Regions from separate parts of the Streptomyces sp. NPDC002044 genome, predicted to be linked through region 2. Evidence: riboswitches for the same ligand, from Rfam matches in the RefSeq annotation. Region 2 holds a riboswitch; the other holds the start of a gene.

Region 1 (7,950 bases), on a different contig from region 2:
GCGATCTTCCACGGTGAGCGCCCCTCGATCGCCTTCTGCGGGACGTCGGGGGCGGCCACGGCCGCGGGCCCGGCCGCGCTGGTGTCGTGCAGTGGTGCCGTCATCGTGGTGGGGACCCCTCTCGGCCGACGGTGGCCGGCCCATGCCCGCCGCTGTGGCGGCTTGGTTCTATCGGCGTCGCTGATGGTGCGATCGGCACGAAATGCGCCTGAAGTGCACGTGAAGAGCTGGTGCTTGCTGGATTGACCGGCCTTCGGTGGGGGGAGTCTTCAACGGCGTCTGAGCCGCCCGCCAGACCTGCCGGGGATGTGATGCGCAACCGTGATCTGCGCCTACACCTTCCGTTATCCGAACCGCGGGGACTGTTCAGCGGTGAAAGACCGCCCGTTAGGCGCGGAACGGACATCCCGGCCAACTGCCACTTAGGGCAGCCTTCTTGGGCGGATTCGACGCGATATGCGAAAGGCCGCACCGGCGGGCTCCGGTGCGGCCTTCGAGACGGATGTCTCAGTATGCGGATGTCTCGGGGAGCGGTCGGGCTCCGGCTCAGTACGCCGGTCCCTGCCCCTCCCGGTCGTAGAACGGCCGGGTCTGCGCGCGCAGCCACATGGCCACCGGGTCGTGCTCGTCCGCCAGCGCGACCGTGCACACCGGGACGCCCTCGGGGACCGCGCCGACCGACTGGCGCATCATCTCCCGTACGGATTCCAGCGCGGGCGCGGAGGCGTCGTACAGGTCGAGCCCGACCGCGAGGTACGGCGAGCCGAGCGCGGGCTGCACCCAGGCGCGGCGCAGCGACCGCACGGCGGGCGTGCGGTGGGCGTGCCGGGTCAGCAGTCCGTAGAACTGCGGGAGTTCGATGGCGGGCTCGGACAGCCGCAGCGGCCCGGCCGGCATCCGGTCCAGGCCGGTGGCGATCCGGCGCAGGTCCGCCCAGGGCACGCCGAGGCCGCCGCCCGCGGCGTGCGGGTTGAGCCACAGCCCCCAGCGGTCCGGGTACAGGGAGCGGGCGATGTCCCGGCCCGTGACGACCTCGTAGCCCCGGTTCCAGCCGCTGGCGGCCAGCTCCTGGGGGGAGGTCACGCAGGGCGCGTAGCCGAGGCCCTCCACCTCCATGCCGCCGTACTGGGCGTCCGGCGATCCCGGCTGCCCCTGCCAGAGCAGCATCCACAGCCGCCCCTCGGCGAGGGCGCGCAGCAGTGACTCGTAGCTCTCATAGCGCCCGGGAGTCACCTGGCGCAGCATGTGCTCGACCTGCCCGGCCGCGGCCGTGCCTGACGCACTCACCCGGTACCCCTCTTCGTCCGCCCGTCGTCCACGTACCCGGGCCGCGCGTGCGGCCGCAAGTATGACCACCTTAAGCGGCCCTACGGCAGGTAGAAGGGGCGTACGCGCTCACGAATCCAGTCCGTGACCGGGTCCTCGGCGGCGTCCAGCAGGATCAACTGCACGGGCCACGGCGGCGGGACCCGGGTCAGGGCCCGGCCGAGGGCCTCCATCGGGGCGTTCTGCGTCCCGGGGTCCCATCCCACCAGCCGGACACCGACGAACAGCTGCGGCTCCCCGCCCTCGACGCTGGCCAGGCAGCGGTAGGCGGCCGTGACGGCGCCGGCCGCCCGGAACTCCTCCGCGGCGGCGGCCAGGAAGTCCACCGGGTCGTCCTGCCAGTCGGGCTCGTACAGCCGCACGCGGCCGCCGGACGCGGGCCCGTCCAGGGGGCCGCTTCCGATGCGGCACAGCTCCGCGACGGCGGGCGGGGGCAGGGGGACGCCGACGGCTCCCTCGGGGTTCACGGCGATGCCGAGCTGCGGGGGCAGGCCGCGGGCGAACTCGACGGCGGGGGCGACGGCGAAGTCCATGGCGGGGCCGGCGCAGTAGCGCAGCTGCGCCTCGGAGCTGTAGACCGGGACGTAGGCCGCCCCGGCGATGTCCATGGTCGGCAGGGACAGGCTCGCCGCGTCGGGCGCCCCGCCCGCGGGCAGCGGCACCCACACCCGGCTGCGCCCGAGCACCTCGAGGATCCGCGCCCCCGCGTCGGGCTGTCCCAGCGCCGCTCCGAGCACCTGCTCCAGTTCGTTCTCCGGCCAGCCGCTGCCCTGCATGTTCCCCTGCCTCCGTGTGGTCCCCGCCGCGTCTCCTGCCGAGGCTATCCGCTGCCGGGCCGCGGACCGCCCCCGGTCCCCCGGGGGGGCGCCGGGCCGCGGGGCCGCCTCAGCCGTGGAACGCGATCCGCGTCACCGCCGCGGCCGAGCGGCGGTCCAGGAGCGTCGCCGAGGCGCAGCCCGCGGGCGGGTGTCCGGCCTCCGCGTCGCGCAGCAGGCGGGCGACCGCGCCCCGGTGCCGGGAGAAGGCGTACGCCGACACGCGCCGGCCGCGGGCCGCCTGCCCGGAGAGGGCCTCCTCGGGGCTGCTGTCCAGGAACAGCAGGTGCAGCTCGCGGCCCCGGCGGCGGGCGGCCGCCGCGAGCAGGCCGCGCACCCAGCTCTGGGTGCCGCAGTCGTGGACGACCACCGAGGCGCCGGAGCGCAGGACGCGCCACAGCCCCCAGTAGTGGGCGGCGCGGACCAGAGGCCGGTAGGCGCCGTAGGGGAGGAACGCCGGCATCCGGCGCTCCCAGCGCTCGCGGGTGTCCTGGGAGTCGACGGACCCGCCCTCGGCGGCCGCCCGCTTGATCAGCGTGCTCTTGCCACCACCGGGCAGCCCGGACACGACGACGATGTCCCCGGCCGCGAAGCCGAGCCGCTGGGGCCCGCGCACCGCCGGGCCGCGCAGGTCCCGTACGGCGCCGGGGGCGGCCTCGGACGCCGCCCGGCGCACGCGCGGGCCGCGCTGGTCCGGCACCGCGTCCACGGTTCCCGTCGTCGTCGCCACTACTCCGAATCTCCGCACAGTGATCGCCTCCCCCGAATCGGGTCGCCAGGACCCTTGCCCACTGAGTGTAAAGAGACGGTAATCCGGGACGGGTGGTTCCGGTCCGGACCTCCGCGAACGCCGCGGTCTTTCGGGCCCGCCCGCCCGATCACGTGCACGGCGTGCAATGATGTGCGCCATCTGGACCAACTGCATACCGGCCGCTTGAATCCGCGCGGGAGAGTCCCGGCACGCCGCAAGGCCGTGCGCGGGCGCCGAAGGAGCAAGAACCTCCCTTGAATCTCTCAGGCCCCGTACCGCGTGGATGAGGCAGATCTGAAAAGCGAGCCGTGCCGCCGCCCGTGAGGCCGGGGCGCGCGCTCCACCCAAGGTGCAAGTCGGGAATCCCGCCGGATCGGAAGATCGGGGGAACTCTCGGCGAACCTCTCAGGTTCCGATGACAGATGGGGAGGAACGTCCTCGTCATGTCATGTCGATGCCCTGGGACCCGGGAGTCACACCCATGAGCTCTGCCCCCCGTCTGACCGCCCTCGATGCGCTGCACCGTTCCCTCGGTGCGACCATGACCGATTTCGCGGGCTGGGACATGCCGCTGCGGTACGCGAGCGAGCGCGACGAGCACAACGCCGTACGCACCAGGGCCGGTCTCTTCGACCTGTCCCACATGGGCGAGATCACCCTGACCGGCCCGGAGGCCGTCAAGGTCCTCGACTACGCGCTGGTCGGCAACATCTCCACCGTCGGCGTCGGCCGCGCCCGCTACACGCACATCTGCCAGGCGGACGGCGGCATCGTCGACGACCTGATCGTCTACCGGCTGGGCGAGACCGAGTTCATGGTCGTCGCCAACGCCTCCAACGCCCAGGTCGTCCTGGACGCGATCACCGAGCGCGCCGCCGGCTTCGACGCCGAGGTCCGCGACGACCGCGACGCGTACGCGCTGCTCGCCGTCCAGGGCCCGGAGTCCCCCGGCATCCTGAAGTCCCTGACCGATGCCGACCTGGACGGGCTGAAGTACTACGCCGGCCTGCCGGGCACCGTCGCGGGCGTGCCCGCGCTGATCGCCCGTACCGGTTACACCGGCGAGGACGGCTTCGAGCTGTTCGTCTCCCCCGAGCACGCCGTGGAGCTGTGGCAGGCCCTGACCAAGGCCGGCGAGGGCGTCGGCCTGGTCCCGGCCGGCCTGTCCTGCCGCGACACGCTGCGCCTGGAGGCGGGCATGCCGCTGTACGGGCACGAGCTGACGACCTCCCTCACCCCGTTCGACGCGGGTCTGGGCCGGGTCGTGAAGTTCGAGAAGGAGGGGGACTTCGTCGGCCGCGCCGCACTGGAGGCCGCCGCCGAGCGCGCCGCCTCGAACCCGCCGCGCAAGCTGGTCGGCCTGATCGCCGAGGGCCGCCGCGTCCCGCGCGCCGGTTTCCCGGTCGTCGTCGGCGGCGAGGTCGTCGGCGAGGTCACCTCGGGCGCCCCGTCCCCGACGCTGGGCAAGCCGATCGCGATGGCGTACGTGGACGCGGCGCACGCCGCGCCCGGCACCTCCGGCGTCGGCGTCGACATTCGCGGTACGCATGAGCCGTACGAGGTCGTGGCCCTGCCGTTCTACAAGCGGCGGAAGTAGTCCTTCTCCAGACCACAGCCGTACGGTCAGCCGTACGGCCCTGTCTCGGTACCCGAGACCGTTCGTTCCCACTCCCCCGCATCCAGGAGAATCAGGCCATGAGCAACCCCCAGCAGCTGCGTTACAGCAAGGAGCACGAGTGGCTGTCGGTCGCCGAGGACGGCGTCTCGACGGTCGGCATCACGGAGTTCGCGGCCAACGCGCTCGGTGACGTCGTCTACGCCCAGCTCCCCGAGGTGGGCGCCTCGGTCACCGCGGGCGAGACCTGTGGGGAGCTGGAGTCGACCAAGTCGGTCAGCGACCTGTACTCCCCCGTCTCCGGCGAGATCGTCGAGTTCAACCAGGACGTCGTGGACGACCCGGCGCTCGTGAACACCGCTCCGTTCGAGGGCGGCTGGCTGTTCAAGGTGCGCGTCGCGGAGGAGCCGGACGACCTGCTCTCCGCCGAGGAGTACGCCGCGCTCACCCACTCCGACAACTGACACCCCAGGGGATCTTGATGTCTGTGCTGAACACCCCGCTCCACGAGCTCGACCCGGACGTCGCCGCCGCCGTCGACGCCGAGCTCGTACGCCAGCAGTCGACCCTGGAAATGATCGCGTCGGAGAACTTCGCTCCGGTCGCCGTCATGGAGGCCCAGGGCTCGGTCCTGACCAACAAGTACGCCGAGGGCTACCCGGGCCGCCGCTACTACGGCGGCTGCGAGCACGTCGACGTGGTCGAGCAGATCGCGATCGACCGCGTCAAGGCGCTGTTCGGCGCCGAGGCCGCCAACGTCCAGCCGCACTCCGGTGCGCAGGCGAACGCCGCCGCGATGTTCGCGCTGATCAAGCCGGGCGACACGATCATGGGCCTGAACCTGGCCCACGGTGGTCACCTGACCCACGGCATGAAGATCAACTTCTCCGGCAAGCTCTACAACGTGGTCCCGTACCACGTCGACGAGACCGGCCAGGTGGACATGGCCGAGGTCGAGCGCCTCGCCAAGGAGTCCAAGCCGCAGCTGATCGTCGCGGGCTGGTCCGCCTACCCGCGCCACCTGGACTTCGCCGCCTTCCGCCGCATCGCGGACGAGGTCGGTGCGTACCTGATGGTCGACATGGCGCACTTCGCGGGCCTGGTCGCCGCGGGCCTGCACCCGAACCCGGTGCCGCACGCCCACGTCGTCACGACCACCACGCACAAGACTCTCGGCGGTCCCCGCGGCGGCGTCATCCTGTCGACGCAGGAGCTGGCCAAGAAGATCAACTCCGCGGTCTTCCCGGGCCAGCAGGGCGGCCCGCTGGAGCACGTGATCGCGGCCAAGGCCGTCTCCTTCAAGGTCGCGGCCTCGGAAGACTTCAAGGAGCGCCAGGTGCGCACCCTGGAGGGCGCGAAGATCATCGCCGAACGCCTGGTGCAGCCCGACGTCACCGAGGCCGGCGTGTCCGTCCTCTCCGGCGGCACGGACGTCCACCTGGTCCTGGTCGACCTGCGCAACTCCGAGCTGGACGGCCAGCAGGCCGAGGACCGGCTCCACGAGGTCGGCATCACGGTCAACCGGAACGCCATCCCGAACGACCCGCGGCCGCCGATGGTGACCTCGGGCCTGCGGATCGGCACGCCGGCCCTGGCCACGCGCGGCTTCGACGCCGCGGCCTTCACCGAGGTCGCCGAGATCATCGCCGCCGCGCTGAAGCCGGCGTACGACAGCGAGGACCTCAAGGCGCGCGTCTCCGCGCTCGCCGCGAAGTTCCCGCTGTACCCCTCGCTCTAGCACCACCCGGGAGCGATCCGGAAAGGCCCGGTCCTGCCTGTGCTCGCCTGCGCACAGGGCCGGGCCCTTCTCATGACCGGCCCCGGGCGGACGCGGCCCACGGCCCCGCAGGACCGCGTACGAGCGCGTGAACGGGCCCCCACCGGACGGTCACCCCTCCGGCCGGTCCGGCAGACGAATCGTTCATGTGTACGCGATACGCTCGTCTGCCGGACAAAATCCGCCCAATCGCACTTCTCCTGCCCCCTCCCACCCCACGAGCAGACAAGGGAGTCCGCCAGTGGCCATCTCCGTATTCGACCTCTTCTCCATCGGCATCGGCCCGTCCTCCTCCCACACGGTCGGTCCCATGCGGGCGGCCCGCATGTTCGTGACCCGGCTCAAGAAGGACGGCGTCCTCGCCCAGACCGCGTCCGTGCGCGCCGAACTGTTCGGCTCGCTCGGCGCGACCGGCCACGGCCACGGCACCCCCAAGGCGGTGCTCCTGGGCCTGGAGGGGCACTCCCCCCGCACGGTGAACGTGGAGACGGCCGACGCGGAGGTCGAGCGGATCCGGCAGTCGGGGCGGCTGCGCCTCCTCGGCTCGGAGATAGGCGATGCCCACGAGATCGCCTTCGACGCGCCGAACCAGCTGATCCTGCACCGCCGGCGCTCGCTGCCCTACCACGCGAACGGCATGACCCTCTTCGCGTACGACACCGCCGGCACCCCGCTGCTGGAGAAGACGTACTACTCGGTCGGCGGCGGCTTCGTCGTGGACGAGGACGCGGTCGGCGAGGACCGGATCAAGCTCGACGACACGGTCCTGAAGTACCCCTTCCGCTCCGGCGACGAGATGCTCCGCCTGGCGAACGAGACCGGCCTGTCGATCTCGTCCCTGATGCTGGAGAACGAGAAGGCCTGGCGCACCGAGGACGAGATCCGCGAGGGCCTCCTGGAGATCTGGCGCGTCATGCAGTCCTGCGTCGCGCGCGGCATGTCCCGCGAGGGCATCCTCCCGGGCGGCCTGCGGGTCAAGCGCCGGGCCGCCTCCACCGCGCGCCAGCTGCGCACCGAGGGCGACCCGATGCTGCACCGCAGCGAGTGGGCGACGATCTACGCGATGGCCGTCAACGAGGAGAACGCGGCCGGCGGGCGGGTCGTGACGGCCCCCACCAACGGCGCGGCCGGGGTCCTGCCGGCGGTCCTGCACTACTACATGAACTTCGTGCCGGGCGCGGACGAGGACGGCGTGGTCCGCTTCCTCCTCGCGGCGGGCGCGATCGGCATGCTGTTCAAGGAGAACGCGTCGATCTCCGGCGCCGAGGTCGGCTGCCAGGGCGAGGTCGGCTCGGCCTGCTCGATGGCGGCGGGCGCCCTGGCCGAGGTCATGGGCGGCACTCCGGAGCAGGTGGAGAACGCGGCCGAGATCGGCATGGAGCACAACCTGGGCCTGACCTGCGACCCGGTCGGCGGCCTCGTGCAGATCCCGTGCATCGAGCGCAACGGCATGGCCGCGGTCAAGGCGGTCACGGCGGCCAGGATGGCGCTGCGCGGCGACGGCACGCACAAGGTCTCCCTCGACAAGGTCATCAAGACCATGAAGGAGACGGGCGCGGACATGAAGGTCAAGTACAAGGAAACGGCCCGCGGCGGCCTGGCGGTCAACGTCATCGAGTGCTGAGCGGCGCCCGCCGGAACCGGCTTCCCGCCCTCCCGTACGAAG
Region 2 (7,950 bases):
GGGCCAGGTGTGCACGGGTTCGCCCCGGTGCATCAGCTCGCTGTAGCGCCGGGTCGTCGCGGCGAGCGCCTCGTGGCGCTCCAGGCCGGCCGCGAGCGCCCGGTGGTAGGTGTCCACCTGCCAGGTCGCGCCGTTCACCCGCCTGCGGCAGCGTTCCTCGATGATGCCGAGGTAGTGGTCCCGGTCGGCGGGCTCGATCCCCCAGGCGTCCAGGCCGGCCGCGGCCATGGGCAGCAGCTCGTCCAGGACCAGTCGTACGGCGGGCACGCTCGCCAGGCCACCGCCCCCGCCGCGGCCGCGGCGCGGCCAGCGCAGCCGCGCGTCGATGCCGTACCGGCAGGCCGCGTCGAAGTTGGCCTCCGCCTCGGCGAACGGCAGCCGGGTCCACACCGGGCGCTGCTCGTCGGCGAGGGTGCGTACGAGCCCGTAGTAGAACGCGGCGTTCGCGACGACGTCGGCGACGGTGGGCCCGGCCGGCAGCACCCGGTTCTCGACCCGCAGGTGCGGCACGCCGTCGGCGACCCCGTACACGGGCCGGTTCCAGCGGTAGACGGTCCCGTTGTGCAGGACCAGTTCCTGGAGCCGCGGCACGCCGCCCTCGGCCAGTACCCGCAGCGGCTCCTCCTCGTCGCAGATCGGCAGCAGGGAGGGGAAGTAGCGGACGTTCTCGGCGAAGAGTTCGTACGCGGAGTCCACCCACCGCTCCCCGAACCAGGTCCGCGGCCTCACTCCCTGCGCCTGCAGCTCGGGCGGCCGGGTGTCGGTCGCCTGCTGGAAGAGCGGCGGCCGCGATTCGCGCCACAGCTCCCGCCCGAACAGGAACGGGGAGTTCGCGCCGACGGCTATCTGTACGGCGGCCACCGCCTGGGCGGCGTTCCACACGTCCGCGAACCGGCCCGGGGTCACCTGGAGGTGCAGCTGTACCGACGTGCAGGCGGCTTCCGCCACGATCGACCCGGAGGTCCAGGTCAGCCGCTCGACGCCGTCGATGTCGAGGGTGAAGTCCTCACCGCGCATCATGAGGATCTGCTCGTTCAGCAGCGAGTAGCGGTCCACCGCCGAAAGGTTGGCGGTGACCAGGTCGGCGCGGGTGATCGTCGGCAGGATTCCGATCATCACCACGCCCGCGTCGATCTCCGCGGCCTGCCGGTGGGCATAACCCAGCCCCGCACTGAGTTCTTCCGCGAGCTGGTCGAATACCCGGCCGCCGAGACGGTGGGGAAGGACGTTCACCTCCAGGTTGAACATTCCGAGTTCCGTCTGGAAATCCGGGCTCGCAATCCGCTCCAGCACCTGCGCATTCACCATTCTCGGCAAACCGTCGGCACCCGCGAGATTCAGTTCGATCTCCAGCCCCATCATGTTCTTCGGGCGATCGAACCTCTTCTCCGCCAGAAGCCGCTCCAGCCCCTCCAGGCACTCGTGAAGCTTCCTTCGATACCGCTGCCGATCGGACAGGTCGAATCCGCCTGCCACGACCTTCTCCCCCATCGAAGCGTCCCTCCTCGAGTGGGCCTGGCCCGGCACACCCGGCCCGCGTTACGGTCGATGATGCCCCGGCAGCGTGATCCATAACGCGGCGGGGGCGCGAGTGGCGAGGAGCGCGCGCCGGTTTGGCCGACGGGCGCTTCGGCACATTCACCTGGCAAGTCATCGTATGCAAATTCCGCATAGACTTTGCCGGTTCCGGATTACCGGCGCTTTTCAGCCGAGCCCTCTTCCGGTAACCTCCGAGGTCAGGGCGACATGTTCGCGCGCGTCCGGCATGAATGCCATGTCAGCGGGTCCGGTAAGCGACTTGCCCGCAATAGCCGGTACAGCTAGCCGAAACACTGCGTGAACACATGTCGTATAAACTCCGCAAACGAGGCAGAGAGTTGGCGCGCGGCCATTGCCCCTCAGCCCCCCTCTGGCCCCAGAATGCGACAGCGCCGTCCGCACCTGCCCCCGTTCCACCGGTCTCCCAAGTGAGAGGCGACCCACCATGCCGCTGCATGTCCCTCCGGCTCCCGCGCCCGCCCTGCGCAGCGTCCTCGCGGCACTCGGTTCCCCCACCGCCGTCCACGAGGCACACACACCGGCCCTGCGCGCGGTCCAGGGGCCGATGACCGCCGAACTCCCGCTGCCGGTCCACGTCATGGACCGGCTGCACACGTCCCACCTGGCGTCCGGCGGCAGGCCGCCCCGTACCCGGCTCACCGGCTGGCGGTTCCTGATCCGCAGCGGCGACCGCTACGTCGCGGCGGCCGACACCCGGCTCACCCCCGACGGCTGGATCTTCTCCCACTTCTTCGAGGGTCCGTACGTGGCCGCCACCGAACGCGCCCTGCGCCAGGCGGAGTCGCTCGCCACGGGCTACCAGCCGCGGCTGCTGTCCGTACCGGAGCTGTACATGCTGACCCTGTGGCTGCACGGCGCGGTGGGCGCCGACGCCTCCGCGGGCCTGCCCGCCGGCGAGGATCTGCTCGTACCGCTGGCCCCGGCCCCGCCCGGCATCGCGGCGTTCCGTCCGCACCCGGTGTCCGAGCTGCTGCCCGCGCTGACCCGCCGGCTGACCCCGGCGCCGCTCCCGCCCACCCTGGCCGCTCCCGCGGCCTGACCCGCGTGGCCCATTCGGCCTAGCCCGCTCGGGCCACTCCCGAACCACCCGAAATGACAGGGGAGTTGGACTGAACCGCCCGCACGGGTGATGCGTCATCATTCTGTGAGGACAGCTGCCGGGAAATACCTGCGAAGCGGCTGTCGTGGGGGAAGACTGATGACAAGCTCCCCGCGGGTGCGGGGATGACCCAGGGGGACGGCCATGAACCACGCATCGAGCCGTAGCACGCAGACCACACCGCAGCGAAAGAACGCATCCATGTGCCAGCACCAGCCTGCCTGCCCGTCAGCCGACTCCGCCGACCGGGAGGCCGCGCACCCCGTGGCCAACCACCCGGAACAGGGCTGGAGCCTGCTGTGCAACGGCGTCCTGCTCTTCGAGGACACCGGTGAGCTGCTGCCGGACGGACGGATCATCGACCCGCACCGCCCGCTGGCGGCGGCGCAGGTGATGAAGGCGGCCTGACCCGCCGCGGCGACGACGAAGGGGCCGGCCCGGGAGGAGATCCCGGGCCGGCCCCTTGCCGGTGTCCGTCCGTCAGGTGTCCGTCCGTCAGTTGTCGTACTCGTCCAGCGGCGGGCAGGAGCAGACCAGGTTGCGGTCGCCGAACGCGCCGTCGATGCGGCGCACCGGCGGCCAGTACTTCTCCGCGGGCGTGACGCCGGCCGGGAAGACCGCCTCGTCACGGGTGTACGGGTGGTTCCACTCGCCGCCCAGCGCCGCCGCCGTGTGCGGGGAGTTGGCCAGCGGGTTGTCCTCCAGCGGCCACTCGCCGCCCGCGACCCGCTCGATCTCGCCGCGAATGGCGATCATCGCGTCGCAGAAGCGGTCGATCTCGGCGAGGTCCTCGGACTCCGTCGGCTCGATCATCAGCGTGCCGGCGACCGGGAACGACATGGTCGGCGCGTGGAAGCCGTAGTCGATCAGGCGCTTGGCGATGTCGTCGACGCTGACGCCGGTGGCCTTCGTGAGCGGGCGCAGGTCGATGATGCACTCGTGCGCGACCAGGTTGCCGGGACCGGTGTAGAGCACCGGATAGTGCGGCTCCAGGCGCTTGGCGATGTAGTTGGCGCCGAGCACCGCCACCTGGGTGGCGCGCTTGAGGCCCTCGCCGCCCATGAGGCGCACGTACGACCACGAGATGGGCAGGATGCCCGCCGAGCCCCACGGCGCGGCGGAGATCGGGCCGACGCCCGTCTCGGGGCCGGCGGTCGGCTGCAGCGGGTGGTTCGGCAGGTACGGGGCCAGGTGCGCCCGGACGCCGACCGGGCCGACGCCCGGACCGCCGCCGCCGTGCGGGATGCAGAAGGTCTTGTGCAGGTTCAGGTGCGACACGTCGCCGCCGAAGTGCCCCGGCTTGGCCAGGCCCACCAGGGCGTTGAGGTTGGCGCCGTCCACGTAGACCTGGCCGCCGGCGTCGTGCACCTGGGCGCAGATGTCGGCGACGTGCTCCTCGAACACTCCGTGCGTGGAGGGGTACGTGATCATCAGCACGGCCAGCTCGTCGCGGTACTGCTCGATCTTCCCGCGCAGGTCGGCCGCGTCCACCTCGCCGTCGTCGGCCGTCTTGACGACGACGACCTTCATGCCGGCCATCACGGCGCTCGCGGCGTTCGTGCCGTGCGCGGAGGACGGGATGAGGCAGATGGTGCGCTGCTCGTCGCCGTTGGCGCGGTGGTAGGCGCGTACGGCCAGCAGCCCGGCCAGCTCACCCTGCGAGCCCGCGTTGGGCTGAATGGAGACCTTGTCGTAGCCGGTCACCTCGCAGAGACGTTCCTCCAGCTCCGTGATGAGCGTGAGGTAGCCCTCTGCCTGCTCCACCGGGGCGAACGGGTGGACCTGGCCGAACTCGGGCCAGGTGACCGCCTCCATCTCGGTGGTCGCGTTGAGCTTCATGGTGCAGGAGCCCAGCGGGATCATGCCGCGGTCCAGCGCGTAGTCCTTGTCCGACAGCTTGCGCAGGTAGCGCAGCATCGCGGTCTCGGAGCGGTGCTGGTGGAACACCGGGTGGGTGAGGACCTCGTCCGAGCGCAGCAGGGCCTCGGGCAGCGCGTCGGCCGTGGTCGTGTCGAGCGCCTCGAGGTCGGCGCTGACGCCGAAGGCGGCCCAGACGGCCTCGACGTCGGCGCGCAGGGTGGTCTCGTCGCAGGAGACGGAGACGCGGTCGGCGTCGACCCGGTACAGGTTGACCCCGCCCTCGCGGGCGGCGGCGACGACCGCGTCGGCCCGGCCGGGAACCCGGGCGGTGACGGTGTCGAAGTACGAGCCGTGCACCAGCTCCACCCCGCCGGCCCGCAGGCCCGTGGCGAGCAGGGCGGCGTAGCGGTGCGTCCGGCGGGCGATCGTCCGCAGGCCGTCCGGGCCGTGGTAGACGGCGTACATGGCGGCCATGACGGCGAGCAGCACCTGAGCGGTACAGATGTTGCTGGTGGCCTTCTCGCGGCGGATGTGCTGCTCGCGGGTCTGCAGGGCCAGGCGGTACGCCTTGTTTCCGTCCGCGTCCACGGAGACGCCGACGAGGCGGCCCGGGAGCGAGCGGGCGTGCTTGGCCTGGACGGCCATGTAGCCGGCGTGCGGTCCGCCGAAGCCCATCGGGACGCCGAAGCGCTGGGTCGTGCCGACCGCGATGTCCGCGCCCAGCTCGCCCGGCGAGGTCAGCAGGGTCAGGGCGAGGAGGTCGGCCGAGACGGTGACGACGGCGCCGAGCCCGTGCGCCTGGTCGATGAGCGGCTTGATGTCCCGCACGGCGCCGGAGGCACCCGGGTACTGGAGCAGTACGCCGAAGACGCCGCGCTCGGCGATCTCGGCCGGGATGCCGTCGGAGAGGTCGGCGACGACGATCTCCACGCCCGTGGGCTCGGCGCGGGTCTGGATCACCGCGATGGTCTGCGGCAGGGCGTCGGCGTCGATCAGGAAGACACCGTTCTTGACCTTGCCCACCCGGCGGGCCAGCGACATGGCCTCGGCGGCCGCGGTGCCCTCGTCGAGCAGCGAGGCGCCCGAGGTCGGCAGCCCGGTCAGGTCGGCGACGACGGTCTGGAAGTTCAGCAGCGCCTCCAGGCGGCCCTGCGAGATCTCCGGCTGGTACGGGGTGTAGGCCGTGTACCAGGCCGGGTTCTCCATGACGTTGCGCAGGATCACCGGCGGCGTGAACGTCCCGTAGTAGCCGAGACCGATCATGGAGGAGAGGACCTCGTTGCGGTCGGCGAGCGACCGCAGCTCGGCCAGCACCTCGGCCTCGGTCAGCGCCTCGGGCAGATTCAGCGCCTCGGTGCTCTTGATCACATCCGGTACCGCGGCGGCGGTCAGTTCGTCCAGGGAGCCGTAGCCCACCTGGGCGAGCATCTTCGCCTGCGCCCCGGCATCCGGGCCGATGTGGCGCTGCTCGAAGGGGATGCCTCGCTCAAGCTGGGAGAGCGGAATGCGGTTGGCGGTCATGTACGGAGGCCTCCTGGTCGTATGACCTGCGAGGGGCACCACGGCGCGGGCACCCGGACGGCCTCCCCCTCTGTCATCTCAACCTGAGAGTTTCACCGGAGTCGCGGGGATCGCCCTCGAGCTCCGGCTTTCACCGTCGGTGAGGAGAGGGACCGGCACTGCGCCCGGTACCCGCTCCTGCTTTCCAGAGTGGCCTCGTCCGTGCGGTACGTATGCCTGAGAGATTCCGGGGAGGATTTGCTCCTTCGGCGCCTCCGTCGAGCTCATTCGGAGGACTCTCCCGCACAGGGTCGACAGCCGCCACCCAGCCTACCAGCGCCCTTCGGGGGCCTCCCCGAGTGGCCTCGACTCCCAATATGCACTTCTGTAGTCATTACGGAGGAGTTGCGACCAAATGGAGGGACCGTGCAGACCGACATCGATCCGCGCAGCCTGATCGGCCGCAAGGCGTTCGACCGCAACGGCAGCAAGATCGGCACCATCGACGAGGTCTACCTCGACGACGCCACCGGCGTCCCGGAATGGGCCGCCGTACGGACGGGCCTGTTCAGCCGGGACGCCTTCGTCCCGCTGGAGCCGAGCGAGCTGGTGGGAGACGCCCTGCGCGTTCCCTTCGACCGCTCCCTGATCAAGGACGCCCCCGACTTCGGCGTCGGCCGCCACCTTTCCCCCGAACAGGAGCTGCAGCTCTACCACCACTACGGGCTGGACGTGACCCTTCCCTCCGAGTTCCACCAGGCGCCCCCGCCCCCGGAGCAGTCCCGCGACTTCGGCCGGCTGGCGGGCGACGACGGCTGACCCGCCCGCACCCTCCGCCGGCCCGGGCGCCCGTCAGGCCGTACCCGGCTCCTCCTCCCCCTCCACCTCCCCCACCAGCGACAGCGGATCGGCCGCCTCCAGCTCGGGATCGTCCACCCGGAAGGTGCGCACCCGGCCGGGGGCCGATCCGGGCCGCTCGAACCGTACGGTCACCCTCCCCACCCCGCTGCCCTGGACCCACCCGGGCCCGTGCACCGCGTGCCGTACGTCGTTCCCGGGCGTCCAGCGGCGCCCGGCGGCGGCCTCCGCCTCCGCCTCGGTTTCCGGCGCCGCCCCGTGCTCCGCGGCCCGCCCCGGGCTCCCGTCGGCCGGCGCCGCCCGCGCCGCGCCGCCGGACTCCGCCGGCTCCGCCTCCCCCTCGGCCCCTTCAGCGCCGTCAGGCGCGTCCCCGGGCCCGCCGGCCCCCCGGGCGGCGAGCGTCGCCGCGGCCTGCGCGAACAGGTCCTCCTGCGTGTAGTCCGCCAGCCCGGTCACCCCCACCCCGAGCAGCCGCACCCCGCCCATGGTGTCCACGCCCTCCAGCAGCCGCGCCGCGGCCTCCCGCACCACCCCGGGGTCGTCGGTGGGCCCCCGCAGCGTCTCGGAGCGGGTGAGCGTCGAGAAGTCGAACCGCCGCACTTTCAGCACGATGGTGCGCCCCGAGTGCCCGGACCCCCGCAGCCGCCCCACGCACCGGTCCGCGAGCCGCTGCACCTCGGTGCGGATGCGCACCCGGTCGTGCAGATCCACGTCGAAGGTGTCCTCGACCGACACCGACTTCGCGTCGCGTTCGGCGACCACGGGCCGGTCGTCCACGCCCAGCGCCATCCGGTACAGCCCGACGCCGTGCGACCGCCCGATCATCCGCACCAGTTCGTCCTCACCGGCCTCCGCCAGCGCCCCCACGGTGGTGATCCCGGCCCGGCGCAGGTGCTCCCCGGTGGCCGGCCCCACGCCGGGCAGGGTCCGTACGGACATCGGCGCGAGCAGTTCCCGCTCGGTCCCCGGCTCGATCAGCAGCAGTCCGGCCGGCTTGGCCTCCTCGGACGCCACCTTGGCCAGCATCTTCGACCCGGCCAGCCCCACCGACCCGCTGAGGCTCGTGGCCGCCC

What was found. Region 2 has a riboswitch for glycine ahead of gcvP (aminomethyl-transferring glycine dehydrogenase). Riboswitches for the same ligand answer to the same signal wherever they lie in the genome.
Region 1: it holds a riboswitch for glycine, as region 2 does, so the genes downstream of both, gcvT (glycine cleavage system aminomethyltransferase GcvT) here and gcvP (aminomethyl-transferring glycine dehydrogenase) in region 2, are expected to answer to the same signal.

What each region holds. Positions count from the first base shown of each region.
Region 1 covers NZ_JBEOXU010000019.1:32,366-40,315, reverse strand. Annotated here, with positions in the region: gene ABT106_RS07780 (ABC transporter permease) at 1-104, opposite strand, end outside; gene ABT106_RS07775 (enhanced serine sensitivity protein SseB C-terminal domain-containing protein) at 547-1,287, opposite strand; gene ABT106_RS07770 (enhanced serine sensitivity protein SseB) at 1,368-2,102, opposite strand; gene ABT106_RS07765 (AAA family ATPase) at 2,212-2,871, opposite strand; glycine riboswitch at 3,077-3,180, shown strand; gene gcvT (glycine cleavage system aminomethyltransferase GcvT) at 3,374-4,489, shown strand; gene gcvH (glycine cleavage system protein GcvH) at 4,588-4,971, shown strand; gene glyA (serine hydroxymethyltransferase) at 4,989-6,245, shown strand; gene ABT106_RS07745 (L-serine ammonia-lyase) at 6,526-7,908, shown strand.
Region 2 covers NZ_JBEOXU010000081.1:527-8,476, reverse strand. Annotated here, with positions in the region: gene ABT106_RS20295 (glutamate-cysteine ligase family protein) at 1-1,491, opposite strand, end outside; gene ABT106_RS20290 (hypothetical protein) at 1,985-2,599, shown strand; gene ABT106_RS20285 (DUF5999 family protein) at 2,861-3,067, shown strand; gene gcvP (aminomethyl-transferring glycine dehydrogenase) at 3,155-6,040, opposite strand; glycine riboswitch at 6,235-6,333, opposite strand; gene ABT106_RS20275 (PRC-barrel domain-containing protein) at 6,446-6,838, shown strand; gene ABT106_RS20270 (DNA polymerase IV) at 6,872-7,950, opposite strand, start outside.